Regions from separate parts of the Blautia sp. OM07-19 genome, predicted to be linked through region 1. Evidence: riboswitches for the same ligand, from Rfam matches in the RefSeq annotation. Region 1 holds a riboswitch; the other holds the start of a gene.
The links. Region 1 has a riboswitch for cyclic di-GMP ahead of DXC01_RS00410 (hybrid sensor histidine kinase/response regulator). Riboswitches for the same ligand answer to the same signal wherever they lie in the genome.
Positions count from the first base shown of each region.

Region 2: linked by a shared signal. The riboswitch ahead of DXC01_RS16955 (ABC transporter substrate-binding protein) and the one ahead of DXC01_RS00410 (hybrid sensor histidine kinase/response regulator) in region 1 are both predicted to bind cyclic di-GMP.

Region 1 is NZ_QULA01000001.1:93,362-100,966, forward strand. It holds gene DXC01_RS00395 (polyphosphate polymerase domain-containing protein) at 1-85, shown strand, start outside; gene DXC01_RS00400 (DUF4956 domain-containing protein) at 82-753, shown strand; gene DXC01_RS00405 (hypothetical protein) at 810-1,070, shown strand; cyclic di-GMP riboswitch class I at 1,062-1,152, shown strand; gene DXC01_RS00410 (hybrid sensor histidine kinase/response regulator) at 1,381-4,587, shown strand; gene DXC01_RS00415 (glycine betaine ABC transporter substrate-binding protein) at 4,694-5,065, shown strand; gene DXC01_RS20455 (hybrid sensor histidine kinase/response regulator) at 5,348-7,605, shown strand, end outside.
Region 2 is NZ_QULA01000035.1:8,273-15,877, reverse strand. It holds gene DXC01_RS16965 (substrate-binding periplasmic protein) at 1-803, opposite strand, end outside; gene DXC01_RS16970 (ATP-binding response regulator) at 1-4, opposite strand, end outside; gene DXC01_RS16960 (ATP-binding protein) at 849-3,014, opposite strand; gene DXC01_RS16955 (ABC transporter substrate-binding protein) at 3,161-5,005, opposite strand; cyclic di-GMP riboswitch class I at 5,105-5,180, opposite strand; partial or broken gene DXC01_RS21530 (MATE family efflux transporter) at 5,274-5,711, shown strand; gene DXC01_RS16945 (AAA family ATPase) at 5,715-7,415, opposite strand; gene DXC01_RS16940 (carbon-nitrogen hydrolase family protein) at 7,530-7,605, opposite strand, start outside.

The sequences.
Region 1 (7,605 bases):
AAAATATGTACTCTGTTATGAAAAATCGCAGTATTTGCATGGGTTTGAATATTGGAATGAAACACAGGAGAGAAAACTATTATGAGTATACAAGATATGATTAAGAAGTCGGTGCTGGAATCCGGCGTATTTGACAGCTTTAATGCACCGAAGATGGCAATTTCGCTGATCATTGCATTGCTTCTTGGAGCGGTGATCTATATGGTTTACAGCAAATTTTATGTAGGGGTAATCTTTTCCAGAAGCTTTGCGGTTACTTTGGTCGGAATGACGCTTCTTACCTGTATGGTTACTCTGGCGATCAGTACGAACATTGTGATCTCACTTGGTATGGTCGGAGCGTTGTCTATCGTTCGTTTCCGTACAGCGGTGAAAGATCCGATGGATCTGCTATATCTTTTCTGGGCGATCACTACAGGAATCACAACCGGAGCAGGAATGTATGTGCTGGCTCTGATCGCGGCAGTTGTAATGATCGCAATGATCTTTTTGTTCTATCATAAGCAGCAGAAGGGCAGGATCTATATCGCAGTGATTCATTATCAGGGAGATGAGGCAGGTGATGAAATTATCCGCAACTTTGGAAAAATGAAATATTTCATAAAGTCAAAGACGATGCGTGGGGAGAAAACAGAGATGGCAGTTGAGGTATTCTGTCGGCAGAATGATCTCGATTTCACAGAGAGGATCCGGAAGATCACAAATGTAGAAGATATTACATTGATCCAGTATAATGGAGAGTATCACGGATAAAATGAAAAGATTATAACTGGTTGATTTATGCGGTAATCACAAGCCGAATAGATTCTTTGAATCGAAGAAAAACGCTTAGTAAGAGCCTTGCTTCGGCAAGGCTCTTATTTTGTGGAAAAGGAGATGGTGTAAAGGTTCCACATCTTGCAGCCAGTGAAATTGTAATAAATAATTTTATGGTGAGTGGTTTGGCGAGCCGATCGATAACTGACAATGCAGGCTGGCATACGCAAAATACACAGATTTTCTATCCAGCAATATTGACGTATGAAAAACTTTATGGTATTTTGTTTTTGATAAAAATAGAAATTATTTAAAGGCAAACCTGCTGAAAGGCAGGGACGCAAAACCAGAAGGGGCTAAAGTCAAAAAGTTTGACCAGGTCAGCCGGTTGCCACTGTTTCCATATCATATATAGAAAAGATGTGAAAACGGAAGAGATTTCGATAACTTTTATACTATACGGATGTGTGATTTTGAAGAAATGTAGTAGGGACACTGGCATATTTTGGCATGTGTTCTTTTTTGTATGCCCAAATGGGTAAGAAAACTGGCAGGGACAGGTTCTCTGTATACAGATAAAAGCAGGATGAAGAAGGCATAAGACGGAGAGAGGATTTTTATAAAATGAAAAATTATGAAGACAAAATATATTCATTAGGTGAGAATGTAACGGGGCAGACACAGGCCATGTTACAGGCCGTACAGAAAACACTGGAAAATAATGGCGGGGTAGGTATAATGACAGGATCTTATGACCAAAACCTGTCTATTTTGTCTGTGAATAATCTGCTGTTGCATAGTACAGGATATACATTCGATACTTTCATGAAACAGACAAAAGGCTCATTGAAAAACTTCTTTTATAATGGGGAAGATATAATGAATCGAGACCGTTTTTCGCAGCTTCACGGAGCAGGGGAAGCACAGATCCTTACTGCGGACGGTACCGTGAATAATGTACGGCTTTATAAAGAGGATGCGACAGATGAAGCAGGCAGACAGATCTGGGTTATGTCCGTACAGGTCAACTGGGATCATGTAAATTTGGCACTGCTCAATGAGGCTATCTATTCCGGCTTCTGGTATTTTGACTGTGACGAAAACAGTGAGATTGTGAATGCAAACTGGAGTCATGAATTCCGAAAAATGCTTGGCTATCATGACACTCTGGACTTTCCGAATAAACTGGAATCCTGGTCAGACCTTCTGCATCCACAGGATAAAGAAAGAGTAATGGTGCAGCTTCAGGCGGCAATTAAGGATAAGACGAACCAGATAAAATACCAGGTAGAGTATCGTATGAGAATGAAGGATAATCAATACCAGTGGTTTCGGGCATCGGCAGAAGTGATACGCCGGCTGGATGGTTCTGCCAGCAGGATTGCCGGGATTTTTATTAATATTGATGCAGAGAAAAAAGAGGCCATGCAGGCACAAAAATCTGCTGCTTTCCACAGGGCTTTTACGAAAGCAGACCTGTGCGAGTATTATGTGAATCTGGAAGCGAATACTTTTGATACCTTTAAGGTTGAACCGTCCCTGATGACAGTCTTTGAACAGAGTCATACATGGGATGAACTGATCCGTCATTTTGTGGATTCCTATGTTGTGGAGACAGATAAGAAGGCGGTATCCGCTTTTTATGACCGTGGTTATGTTGCAGAAAAGCTGAAGGGTCTGGAAACAGAACTGGCTTTGGAGTGCCGCATCACTCTGAATGGTGAAGAACGATGGGTCCGTAATGTGATCATACGTGGAGAGATAGAGGATTCAGAATATGCCATGATTTTCCTGCGGGATATTACAGAGGCAAAGGTGGAGAGCGCACGGCATCTGCAGATGGCAGCGGACAATGCTTCCATGGAGCAGCTGATCCAGAGCATTGTGCGTCTGGTTGACCGTTTTGTTGTCTGTGATCTGGAAAATGACAGATATGAATTCTACAACCTGAATGGACAGATGATATATAAACCTTTGGGATTCTATCATGATTTTCAGATACAGGTTCTTGAAAAATATAAGACACTGGAACCATTGGAAACTATTGATGTTCTGACAGCCCCGGAAAATATCCGGAAAAATCTGAAAAGTGAAAATGATATTTATAAGTTTGAGTACTGCAGCCTGGATGAAAAGACTTATAAAATCGCTTCTTATATTCCTATGGAATGGGAGAATGGAAAACTGATAAAAGTATTGATGGCATCCATGGACGTGACACAGGAGAAGAAAGCAGAGATTGAATCCCGTCAAGCACTGAAAGAGGCTTACCGATCCGCAGAAAATGCAAATCGTGCGAAAACAGAATTCCTTTCCAATATGTCCCATGATATCCGGACGCCGATGAATGCCATTGTGGGTCTGACGGCAATCGCAGGAGCAAATATTGAGAGTCAGGACAGAGTCATTGAGTGTCTCAGCAAAATTACAAAATCAAGCCGTCATTTGCTGGGGCTGATTAATGAAGTGCTGGATATGGCACGTATTGAAAGTGGAAAAATGACGCTGGCACAGGAGGATTTCAATCTGCCAGATCTGGTGGATAATCTTATAACACTCACAAAACCGGTGATTGATGAACATAAACACAATTTAGATATACACATTAATCACATTGAACATGAGAGTGTCTGTGGTGATAGCCTGAGAATCCAGCAGGTATTTGTGAATCTGATGAGTAATGCGATCAAGTATACACCGGATGGTGGGAATATTACTTTTTCCATAGAGGAAAAGCCAAATGGATTTTCGGAACTTGGATGCTATGAATTTACGATTGAGGATAATGGAATCGGTATGTCACCGGAATTCCAGAAAATCATGTTTGATCCTTTCAGCCGCGCAGATGACCATCGGACAACCAGAGTTCAGGGAACAGGTCTTGGAATGGCAATCAGCAGAAATATTGTGAACCTGATGAATGGTAATATTAAAGTGGAAAGCACCTTACATAAGGGAACTAAAATTACAGTAACAATTTATCTGGAACTTCAGGAAAAAGAAAAAGAACAGGACAGAAATCTGATGAATCTGCCTGTTCTGGTTGTGGATGATGATAAGACATGTTGTGAAAGTACAGTTGCCACACTGAAAGAAATCGGTATTACAGGTGAATGGGTTCTTTCTGGCAGGAAAGCTGTTGAACGTTGTTATGCACGTCATGAGCTAAAAAATGATTATTTTGCTGTTATCCTGGACTGGAAGATGCCGGAAATGGATGGCATAGAGACAGCCAGACAGATCCGGAAACGGATAGGTAAAGAAATCACCATTATTGTACTGACATCTTATGAATTCAGCGAGATTGAAGAAGAAGCAAAGGCGGCGGGCATAGATGCTTTTATTGCAAAACCGCTGTTCCGTTCCCGGCTGACGGCTACACTGCGGCAGTTTACTTCAGGAAGAAAAGAAAAAACAGCGAGAAATTATTTGGAGAAGCTGTCAGAATCAGACTACACGGGAAAAAGGATTCTGCTGGTTGAGGATAATGAGTTGAACAGAGAAATTGCTGGTGAAATTTTGCAGATGACAGGGGCAGAAGTGGAAACAGCAGAAAATGGAAAAATCGCAGTTGAAAAAGTGGAAGCTTCTCCGGAAGGATTGTATGATCTTGTTTTTATGGATATCCAAATGCCTGTCATGAATGGTTATGAGGCAACTGCAGCAATCAGGAGCCTTCCGGGTGAAAAGGGAAAACTGCCTATTGTTGCCATGACTGCCAATGCTTTTGCAGAAGATGTACAGCTGGCCAAGAACACAGGCATGAATGGACATATCGCGAAACCATTGGATATGAATAAGCTGAATGATGTTCTGGAAAACTGGCTGTAATTCATTTCCAGGTGTATATAGGAAAGAAAAGAGGCAGACGTACAGTCTGCCTCGTAGTTAATTAATTTCAGCCATAATCTCTACTGAATGAATAGCATGTTTGATTATGGACAATACATTGTGGCAATTGTCATTATCAGCGAGTGAATTCCGGAGTAAATCTTTTGTTTCTACATACGGGTTGGATTTCAGACAGAATAACACAATCGACCGCGGATTAAAGTATGTCGGGATCAATGCCGGAAATATGGATGTGACTGTCGTGTATTCCACAGACGGGCTGAATAAGCGGTTTGGACTGGTGACTCTGGAGGATGATCTGCACTTCTTCCCGGAATACAATGGTGTATATCTGCTCCGTGCAGACCTTTATGAAGATTTTCCGAAACTGGAAGAACATATATATGCGTTAAATTTTTATCCAAAGTCGTGGCGGGTATATGAGATGCGAAGATACCTGCCGCGACTTTATAACTAAGAGCATTCCTGATCAAATTCTATAACAAATGATATCATATGCTTCAGTTGTGCTAAACATCTGGTTATTAGTAATAAATTTTTATATTTCCCACAACAAATAAACAGATTTCCAATTGCTTCAAAAAATGATATACTCTTATTGATAATACTGTTTATGCAGTTCGATGTATTAAACAGTTAGGTAACTATTCAGAAAGCAGTATCCCGCGAGGCATTTTGACTCGTGACTGTGAGGGTGCTGAACAGTTACGAAATAGAATGGAACAGGAAAGGGAAGGTTATGGGGACACATTCATCAGGATATTACAGTATTGACGGGGATTACAATATTATTGGGTTTAACGAGACAGCGAAGGAAATCTATCCGAGCCTTCAGATGGGAATGAAATGTTACAAAGCACTGATGGGACTGGATGCACCATGTCCGCCGTGTCCGGTGGTCAATGGAATCTGTGGTCCAAAGACGTATCTGGATCCCATTCGTCATATTTACGAGACTGTGGATGCGGTGGATACCATCCTTCCGGACGGCAGCAGAGGGCATGCACTGGTTTTCAGTACCGTTGCAGAGGGAGAGAGACTGTCAAGTGCGATTCCTACAGGAGAGAAATCTCTACGTCTTCTGGGGGCAGTCAATCGGCTTGCTTCGGACTATGTGGCAGTTTATTCTGTCAACCGTCAGCAGAAAACAATTTCTGTTTACCGCTCTGAATTTACAAATGATCCGGACAACAGTATTGTGAAAGATAATGCGGATTATGATACAGTGAGGGAATATCTTACCCGCTATATCCATCCGGATGACCGCAGCTACGTCCTGAAAAAAATGGAACTGGATTATCTGGAACAGAAACTTACAAATTCATCGAGCTTCAGGGTGCATTTCAGGAGTGCAGGAGAAGAGACGCATTATTATTATCTTCTGGTTACCAGAAACGGTGAAACGGAGGATGAGCAGGATTTTGTAATCGCTGCCGCATGCGAGGATAATGATGTAAATGCACGCAAAATATATGAAAATCAACTGAATTCCCTGATTGGTTCCATTTCTCATGCTGCGGGATATTTTCATCTGGATATCACGGATGATAAGATACTCAAAACCGGTGGAACATCTGCGATCGTGGATACACTGAAGTCGGATTGTACGATTGATGCGTTTGTCCGGGATACGGCACAGTATATTCCGAAGGAGCAGGACAGACAGGATTTCATTGATGCTTTCTGTCGAAACTCCATGCTTGAGAACTACAATGCGGGACAGGTGGAGATAACGAGAATTTCGAGATGCTATTATGATGACAATATTGCACGTATTTCAAAGTACGTGGTACGGCTTTTGATAAATCCGTCGAATAATCATCTGGAGGGACTTTTGTATGGAGTGGATATTACCCGGTCACAGGAGCAATATGAGACGCAGGTCAGTATTGTCCGTACACTCAGCAGTAATTACAGGGATGTATATCTTCTGAATCTCCGAGAAAAAACGCTCTCGATCATCAAAGAGGAAGAGGGAAATGAAGATGGACTGAAGAAGAAAGAGGACGGCAGCTATTCTTATAAGAAGTTTCTTGCAAAATACATTGAAGAGCGGGTGCATCCGGATGACCGCGATATGCTGCATGAAGTACTGAGGCTTCGCAATGTGCGTAAGAGGATCAGGAAAAAAGAAGAGTACAAGGGCAACTACCGGGTAAAAAACGGAGATGAGATTCATTATTATCAGTTCCGCGTTATCAGAAACGAGGATTCAGGGATCATTGTGCTGGGATTCCTGAATGTAGATGATGTTGTGGAGGCTGAAATCCGACAGCAGAAGCTTCTGAAAGAAGCACTGGATACTGCAGAGCGTGCCAGTGAAGCCAAGACAAATTTCCTCAGGAGAATGAGTCATGATATCCGCACACCGATCAATGGAATCTGCGGGATGCTCGAGGTCGCGGATTATTACCATAATGATATAAATAAACTGGCAGAATGCAGAGAAAAGATCAGGGATGCCTCTCACCTTCTGCTGGAGCTGATCAATGAGGTTCTTGATATGGGAAAACTGGAATCCGGTGAGATTATGCTGGAGGAGGTTCCATTTAACCTTCATGATATAGCACAAAGCGTTCTTGAAGTAATCGAAAAAATGGCGGAGGAACGAAAAATAGAAATCACCCAGGACAACATTGGAGTTGCCCACTGGAATCTGATCGGCAGTCCGGTTTATGTAAAACGTATCATGATGAATTTTATAAGTAACGCAGTCAAGTATAATAAGGAGCATGGCAAGATTATGCTGAGATGCAGAGAGATTTCTACAGAGGGTGATACTGCAGTGTTCGAATTTACCTGCAGAGATACGGGAATTGGCATGAGCCGGGAATTCCAGGAACATCTTTTTGAACCGTTCACGCAGGAGAGGGTCGGCGGTTACAGCAAATATGGCAGTACGGGACTTGGAATGTCGATTACGATGGCGCTTGTAAAAAGAATGGGCGGAGATATTACTTTTGAGAGTGAGAAGGACAAGGGGACTACATTTGTGAT
Region 2 (7,605 bases), on a different contig from region 1:
TCATCCACCTCCAGATACTTCTGGGGATCATCCAGATATTTTTCAATAATTTTCAGGGATGTGCCATCCTGACGCATTTCTTCCAATGTCTGGCTCATCTGCTCACAGATTCCTCTGTCATCATCTTTTGCAAAAGCGACACCTATTCCGGTGATCATCAGAGGCTCTTCCAGAATACGGAAGCTTGCATCATAATCCTTCATATACTGAACAATAGATTCCTCATGTGCTGCAACTGCATCTACATATCCTTTTCCCAGAAATGTATAAATCAGCTCCCTGTGTCCCAGGCTGATCAGATTGCCCAGCTTTGGGATTCTCTCATCCGTCCGGTTCAGAAAGATGCCTTCCGGTTTGGTTGTGGACTGAACAGCCAGGTTCTTACCCTCCAGGTCACTCAGTTTATAGATATTACTGTTCTCATTTACAGCGACCACCTGGCGGCTTGCTATGTATGGTCCTGCCCAACGGTAATCATCAAGACGCCCTTCCATGGAAAAACAGCCCATGATACAGTCAATCTCTCCACTCTCCACCAATTCTTTTTTCTTCTCCCAGTTGATCTGGACAACGTCCACCTGATATCCCATTCTTTTGAAAGCTTCTGTAGCCAGTTCTACATCGATTCCCGTCGGTACACCATCCTCATTCAGATAATTGTATGGTGGATAGTTGTCACTGCCAAGCGTAATGACTGGCTTTTCGGTTTCTTCTTTCGTGTTATCTGTGTTTTTACACCCTGCCAGGGTGACTGCTAAAATTCCCGCAAGCAGAATGCCTGCAATCACTCTTTTTCCTTTCATTTTCCTTCTATCCCTAACTATCCTTTTTGATTCTTCTATGTCCGGTTACTTTCCATTTGTCACTGTACAGTGACCTGCGGTTCGGTACCCCCCCCCACCAGATTTTATGCTTCTGATCGTCTTTTCCAGCACCTTCATCTCAACCGGTTTTGAAACATGTGCATTCATGCCAGCCGCAAGGGAATGCTGAATGTCTTCTGAAAATGCATTGGCAGTCATGGCAATAATCGGAATCGTCTTTGCCAGTTTATGGGAACTTCTGCGGATTGCCTTCGTTGCCTCATAGCCATTCATAACAGGCATCTGCACATCCATTAGAATCATGTCATAATCACCTGGAGCAGACTGTTCAAATGCTCTCAAAATCTCTTCGCCATTTTCACAGATGGTACATTCCGCACCTTCAATCTTTAACAGTTCCGTCAGGATCTCTGCGTTCAGCTCATTATCCTCTGCACACAGGAATCTCATTCCTTGAAGGATATTACCATCCTGCTCATCCGTTTCTTCTTGTGCCGCCAGAGCAGCCGTTCCATCCTCTGCAATTTTCAGATCCAGGAGAACCTCAAAACAGCTTCCCTGTCCTAATTCACTGTCCACGTCAATGGTACCTCCCATTGCCTCAACCAGGTTCTTAGCAATCGCCATTCCAAGTCCGGTTCCCTGTATTTTGTTTGTAAGGGAACTTTCCGCACGGGTAAACGCATCAAAAATTGTATCCTTGAAATCTGCCGACATTCCCATACCATTGTCACTGACTAAAAAGCGGTACTTTGCATAGACAGATGACTTTGTCTCACATTCTTCTACAAAGAACTGAATTTTCCCACCTTCCTGGGTATACTTCACTGCATTGGAAAGCAGGTTGCTGAAAATCTGCATCAGGTGAATCTGATCCCCATTCACCCACTCATGCTGAATATTTTCTTTTATGATTGTAAGGGTCTGCTGCTTTTCATATATTTGAGAATGAAATATAGTGTCAAGTTCCTGCATAAAATCCAGAATAGAAAAGTCAGAATACTTGAAGACTGTTTTTCCTGCCTCAATCTTACTCATATCCAAAACATCATTAATGATTCCTAACAGATGCTGTGATGAAATATCTATTTTATCTGCATACTCTATAACTTTTGCTTTATTACCTGCATCATGTCTGATCAAAGACGTAATACCAATGATTGCATTCATAGGTGTACGGATATCATGTGACATATTAGACAGGAAATCCGTTTTCGCCTTATTTGCATTTTCAGCTGTCTGTAAAGCCTCTGTTGCAACGTTCTTTGCCTTTTTCAGTTTTTGATTGACTACTTCCATTTCCTTCATTGTTTGTAAATGAAGTTCATTATTTCTTTTTTCATATTCTGCTTTTTGATCTGCAAGACTAAGTCTAGAAATACTGTAGAATAATCCGGCAAAAAGCAAAAGTATAAAACCTGCCATGAGTATTGTTGTAAACAACACCGTTTTCTGGTAATCCGTCAGCACATTGTCAACAACTCCCCTTGCCACAATGCATACCAAAATGGTGTTGTTGCTTTCTATCGGGCAATACCCCAGATAATAGGGATTCTGTTTTCCCAAAAATACAACTCCGGATTCTCTGTTATCAAACTTCTTTTTGAACAAATCAGCCTCTTCTTCTGTAATAGCCTGTTCCCCTTTTAAATGTTTTAACAAAGAATAATTACGCAGGTATTTATCTCCACTCTGGTTCGTATACGTAATATTTCCGTCATGATCCAGCATGAACAAATATGCTTTCCCATGATAACCTTTCAGTTTTAACATGGAATCCAGTTTCGAATGATCATACACAGTTCCAATTGCCGTATAAGTTTCTCCATTGATAGTGTATTCCTGACATGGAATCGCAACCAGATAACCTTCTTTTTTCTTCTGATCATAATCAAGACGCACCAGTTTTCCAATATTGTATCCGTTCTTTAAGTCCAGCAGAAGTTTACTTGGCATATCAATCCGCATTTTTGTTCCACCTGCTGATATTGCCTGACCATTTTCCTGAAGGAATATAAGTGTACTTTCCGATTCTTTTTCCCATGCTTCAAAGAAACTTTTGTTCACATCCGTTTCAAGAGACAGCTCCCTCTCATGAAGTAAAAATTCCTCAACCAACTGCAGCTGGTTGTAGTATCCACTCACTTGAAGATCATAGGTCTGCTGTATCTGTTCAACAACAGCTCCCATACTGCTTTTTCCATTTTCGCTGATATACTTGCTAGACTCGCTTACCAGATACTTTGTTCCTGCTAAACTTAAAAGAATAATAAGTAGTATAAGCAACAGCCTTGTTATTTTTTTTCTTTTATTTACCGTTTGTTCTATCCCCACTTTTACTGTTCAACCTCTATATAGTCTTCCGGTGCTGACGGCTGCTGTCCTTTTGACATTGCTTCGATCCATGCACTTGATAATGTTGTATCTTTAAGCTGCTCAATCTCACATTTCGGATTTATTTTTTTCAAAACAGACATTGTGGTGTCTGTAAGAAGAATAGAGTATTCCTTTTCTTTGTCTATTTTCTTATCATTAACTGTCAAGTCCTTTAACGAAAATCCACTTTCCGCTTGATTGACGATCATTTTCATACCGGATGCAATTGGTAATTCGTATTTATTGGTTACATAAAAATTCTCATCAGCTTCGGCGAGATAATTTTCTACGAGTTCACAAACCTGTTTACCATTAATTTTTGTAAAATATAATGCTGTATCTGAACTCTTCGCTGTCATCATGCCAACCCGGCTATTGGTGCATTCTCCTTTGTACATAGAAGAAGTGAAATAATAATATGGTGCCAGAGCCAGCTGTGCATCATTTTCTTCTCTGATCATAGTTAAAATGGAAGATGCTGCATCACGGCCATTTCTATCGTTCAGTGAAATGGAATATTCATTTTCAAAATTCACGATTGCTTTTTCTTCTGGATCTTTACGATTCATTACACTGCGAAAAGTAGCATAAGCCTGTGTTTCATCCATTTCCCCTGACAGTAATCCGTGAACAGCCTCAAGACTTGCATCAAATGATTTTTGGGCGGAATATCGGATATAAACAGCATTATTATTAATTTCATCTTCCAGTCCAGGCACATCCTGCATCATGGTTGGAACATCTGTATTCAATGAAATAACACCGCTTCCATCCGCAATCAGCTTTTGCCCCTCTTCTGAAATCATACAATCCAGCACATCCAGCGCAGTATCCAGTTTCTCCCGGTCTTTTTCCAGGTTTTTGTTAAATGCAATGTTTAAGGACGGAGTCATGTACACATAGGATTCATCCGATGTCTGTGAAAAGTAAGGAATACGGATCAGCTCCGCATCCATCTGTTTCTGTAGCTGCTGCATAACCGTCGGATGTCCATGAAACATTGCTGATTTTCCCTCGACAAACATCTGGATTCCTGTATCGACGTCAATATTGATATCTTCTTTACCAAAGTGCGAATCCTTAAGAAACTGACTGGTTTCTGAAAAAATACGTTTCCATAATGTATCATCAAACTTCACTTCATCAGCTGCAGTCTCTGCACCGTTTCGCCATTCAATACCATCCAGGCTTGTAAACTCACCGATTGCCGCCGCCTGGATGATTTCATTATTAGACCAGTCTTCCCCAAGATCCATGGAATACGGTTTTATGCCATTATCATAAAACTGCTGACAAGCCTGTACATATTCCTCATAATTTTTTGGAATCTTAATTCCATACTGATCAAACAGTGTTTTGTTGGCAATGATCGTCTGCGGAATACCACAGATTGGCAGCCACTGGATTTCATCCTCCGCATTCTTATAATATTGCACCGCATAGGAATAATACTTGGAAACAACATCATAAGAAGCAAAATCCATAAGATAAGGCTGTAAGTCCTGTGCATCTGTTCCAGAAAATCGACGTACTGTTATGATATCCGGTAATTCATCATGTTCTTTAAAATAACTGTATAAATCGGTATCATTGTTACCAATAATAAATTCAATATCCTGATCTGGGAACTGTTCATGGACATAGGGTGCAATATTTTTCATCAAACGATTTTCCCACAGATAAACGGTAAGATGATCATCGTTTTTAGATACTTCTTTCTTTGACTGTCCACATCCAGACAAGACAGCAGTTGCTACAAGCACACCTGACACCACTGCTGTCAGACAACGTTTTGCCTTTTTCATACTTTTATTTTCCTCATTCTTTCCTGATAAAATCATTATTGTTACGTCTGTGAAATAACTCCGTAAAAAAGCACTGTCAAACAGACAGTGCACCTCATTTTATGCAACTGGCTGCCATTTTACAGGCCCTGTAGCTTTGCGTCCCAGACTTTCATCTGGTTTGCCGATTTCCTTATTTAAATTATAGTTTGTTAACTTATGCCGCAAAAACTGATTTTATTATACTCTAGCGCTCCCCTATGCACAAGAAAAACATTACCGTTTTAACTTCAACATTATCCTGATCCGGCTGGCCGGTGCATCCGGAGTCGCCGCCATCACAATCCTTTTGTACGGGCAGTTTCTGTTCAACGCTTTTTATATGGGACTTTCTATCAGGGTCAGTCCTGTAATTGGTTTCCAGTACGGTGTACAGCAGAGAGATCGTCTCAGAAATACATATAATATTATTATGAGATTTACCTTCCTTTCATCCATTGTTATGGTGATCTTATCTGTCCTTGGTTCCGGACCCATTGTATCCGTATTCACCAAAGATCCGGAAACCTTTCAGCTCGCATCAACCGGTTTTCGTATTTTTGCGGTCACTCTTTTTCCTGGTCATCTGTCTTGTGTCATTTCCTTATTTTCTGGGAATCACAGGTGTCTGGCTCGCCGTTCCGGCAGCAGAAATATCTGGTTTTCCCAAAGACAGGCACCTTATTAATTATCACACTAATAACACTTTACATCTCTTTTTATAAAAGGCAATTCCATATTTTATGATATTTTCCATACCATCCTCAAGAAGTATGGCATCATAATGTTTTTCTCTGATCTGCTCAACCGCCTTGTGGCAGGATAAATCAAATGCTGCACCTTCTGCATATTTTATCTCTATAATAATTCCTGTCCGGCTTTCCGGAATCTCAATAAGGATGTCACTGTAGCCTTCTCCAGATTCTGCATTGGATTTTATCAGCCAGTTTTCTTTATATCTGAGAAGCCCCTGAAGTATCCCGTGATAAAAATTCTCCTTTTTCTCTCTGCCGGATATATCACGAATACTGATTGTATGCCAGAGATATTCATTCAGAAGTTCTTCGATTTTTGCAGCATTTTTCTGAGGAAATGCCTGACAGAAAGTTTCCAGGGTTCCTGTATCATTTCTGGAAGTCTGCCGAAACCATTCCCGGATCTGAGTTATAAATAATTCCCGAATTTCCCTGTTAGGAATCGCCAAACGATATTTTCTTCCGTCTACACGGCCTCTCTGAGTCAGATAACCTGTAGTAAACAGTACACTCCATAAGTTTTCCACCGACTGATCCAGTTCACTGTAGGTCAGTTCCTGATGTATTTCTTTTATGATTTCATTTCCTGCAATCAGATTTTCAATCTCATTCTTTGTAACGCTGTCTGCTTTGTTAAGCAGACGATGCACAATTGCATTACCACTGGTATTTGACCAGTAATTTTGCGGATATGCCTCATCATCTGCCCGAAGATCATCACAGAAATTAATTGCATCCCAGGGGCAATAGACATCTGTCTTTCCAAATCGATATCCATCATACCATTCTTTCATCGTTTCATAGTGTTCTTCCAGCTCATAATATGACAGCATTTCCCTGACTTCTTTGTCTGTGAAACCAAAGTACTCATCAAACTGTGCATTTGTAATCGTAAGGGTTTTCAGATTATTCAATCCTGTAAAAATACTCTCTTTTGAAATTCTGAGACATCCTGTCAGCACCGCAAAGTACAGACTTGAATTTGTTTTTAAAACATTTCCAAATACTATACGAAGAAGAGATACCATCTGGTCATAGTATCCATATTGAAAGGCTTTATCCAGTGGAACATCATATTCATCAATAAGAAGAATCACACCTTTACCATAATGCCGGCAAAGCAGATCGGACAGAATCTTCAGGCTTGCACCTAATGTATCATTCGACATGATAAAAAGGCCACTTTCGCCCTTCCCTACTTCTATAAGCTGGCGGTATATCTCTTTATCCTCAGCAGACAACCTGCTGCTGTCAAGAAGGAAACGGAAACGTAAGGCTTCCTGCCCTATGATCCATTTCATTGCCGCCAGTGCTTCCTGAAAATTCTGTCCCTCTACTCCTTTGAGACTAACAGAAATCACAGGAAACTGACCCATGTATTCCTGACACAGTTCTTTTTCTTCTGAGATTTTTAATCCATCAAACAACGTCTTATCACAGCCAATTTCAAAAAACGTCTGCATCATGGACATATTCAGACTTTTTCCAAATCGTCTCGGCCTGGTAAACAGATTAACTTCGGCCCAATTATTCAGAAGATTCATTAACAGATCTGTTTTATCTATATAGTAAAAGTTCTGCCTGATCAACTTACTGAAAGAATCAACTCCTACCGGCAGTTTCTTTTTATAACTCACCTGTTTATACACCTCCCGAAATCAACTTTTTTGTATATTCAGTTTAACATGACGCTGTAAGCAGTGCAAGTTCTGGATCGTGTTGTTTCGGTTATATTCACTGGAACTATTTTATCAGATAATTTTTTCCAACCTGTACATGTCATTTCGTCTGCTTTTTAATAATGGGAGTTCTTCTCGTACCTGTGCT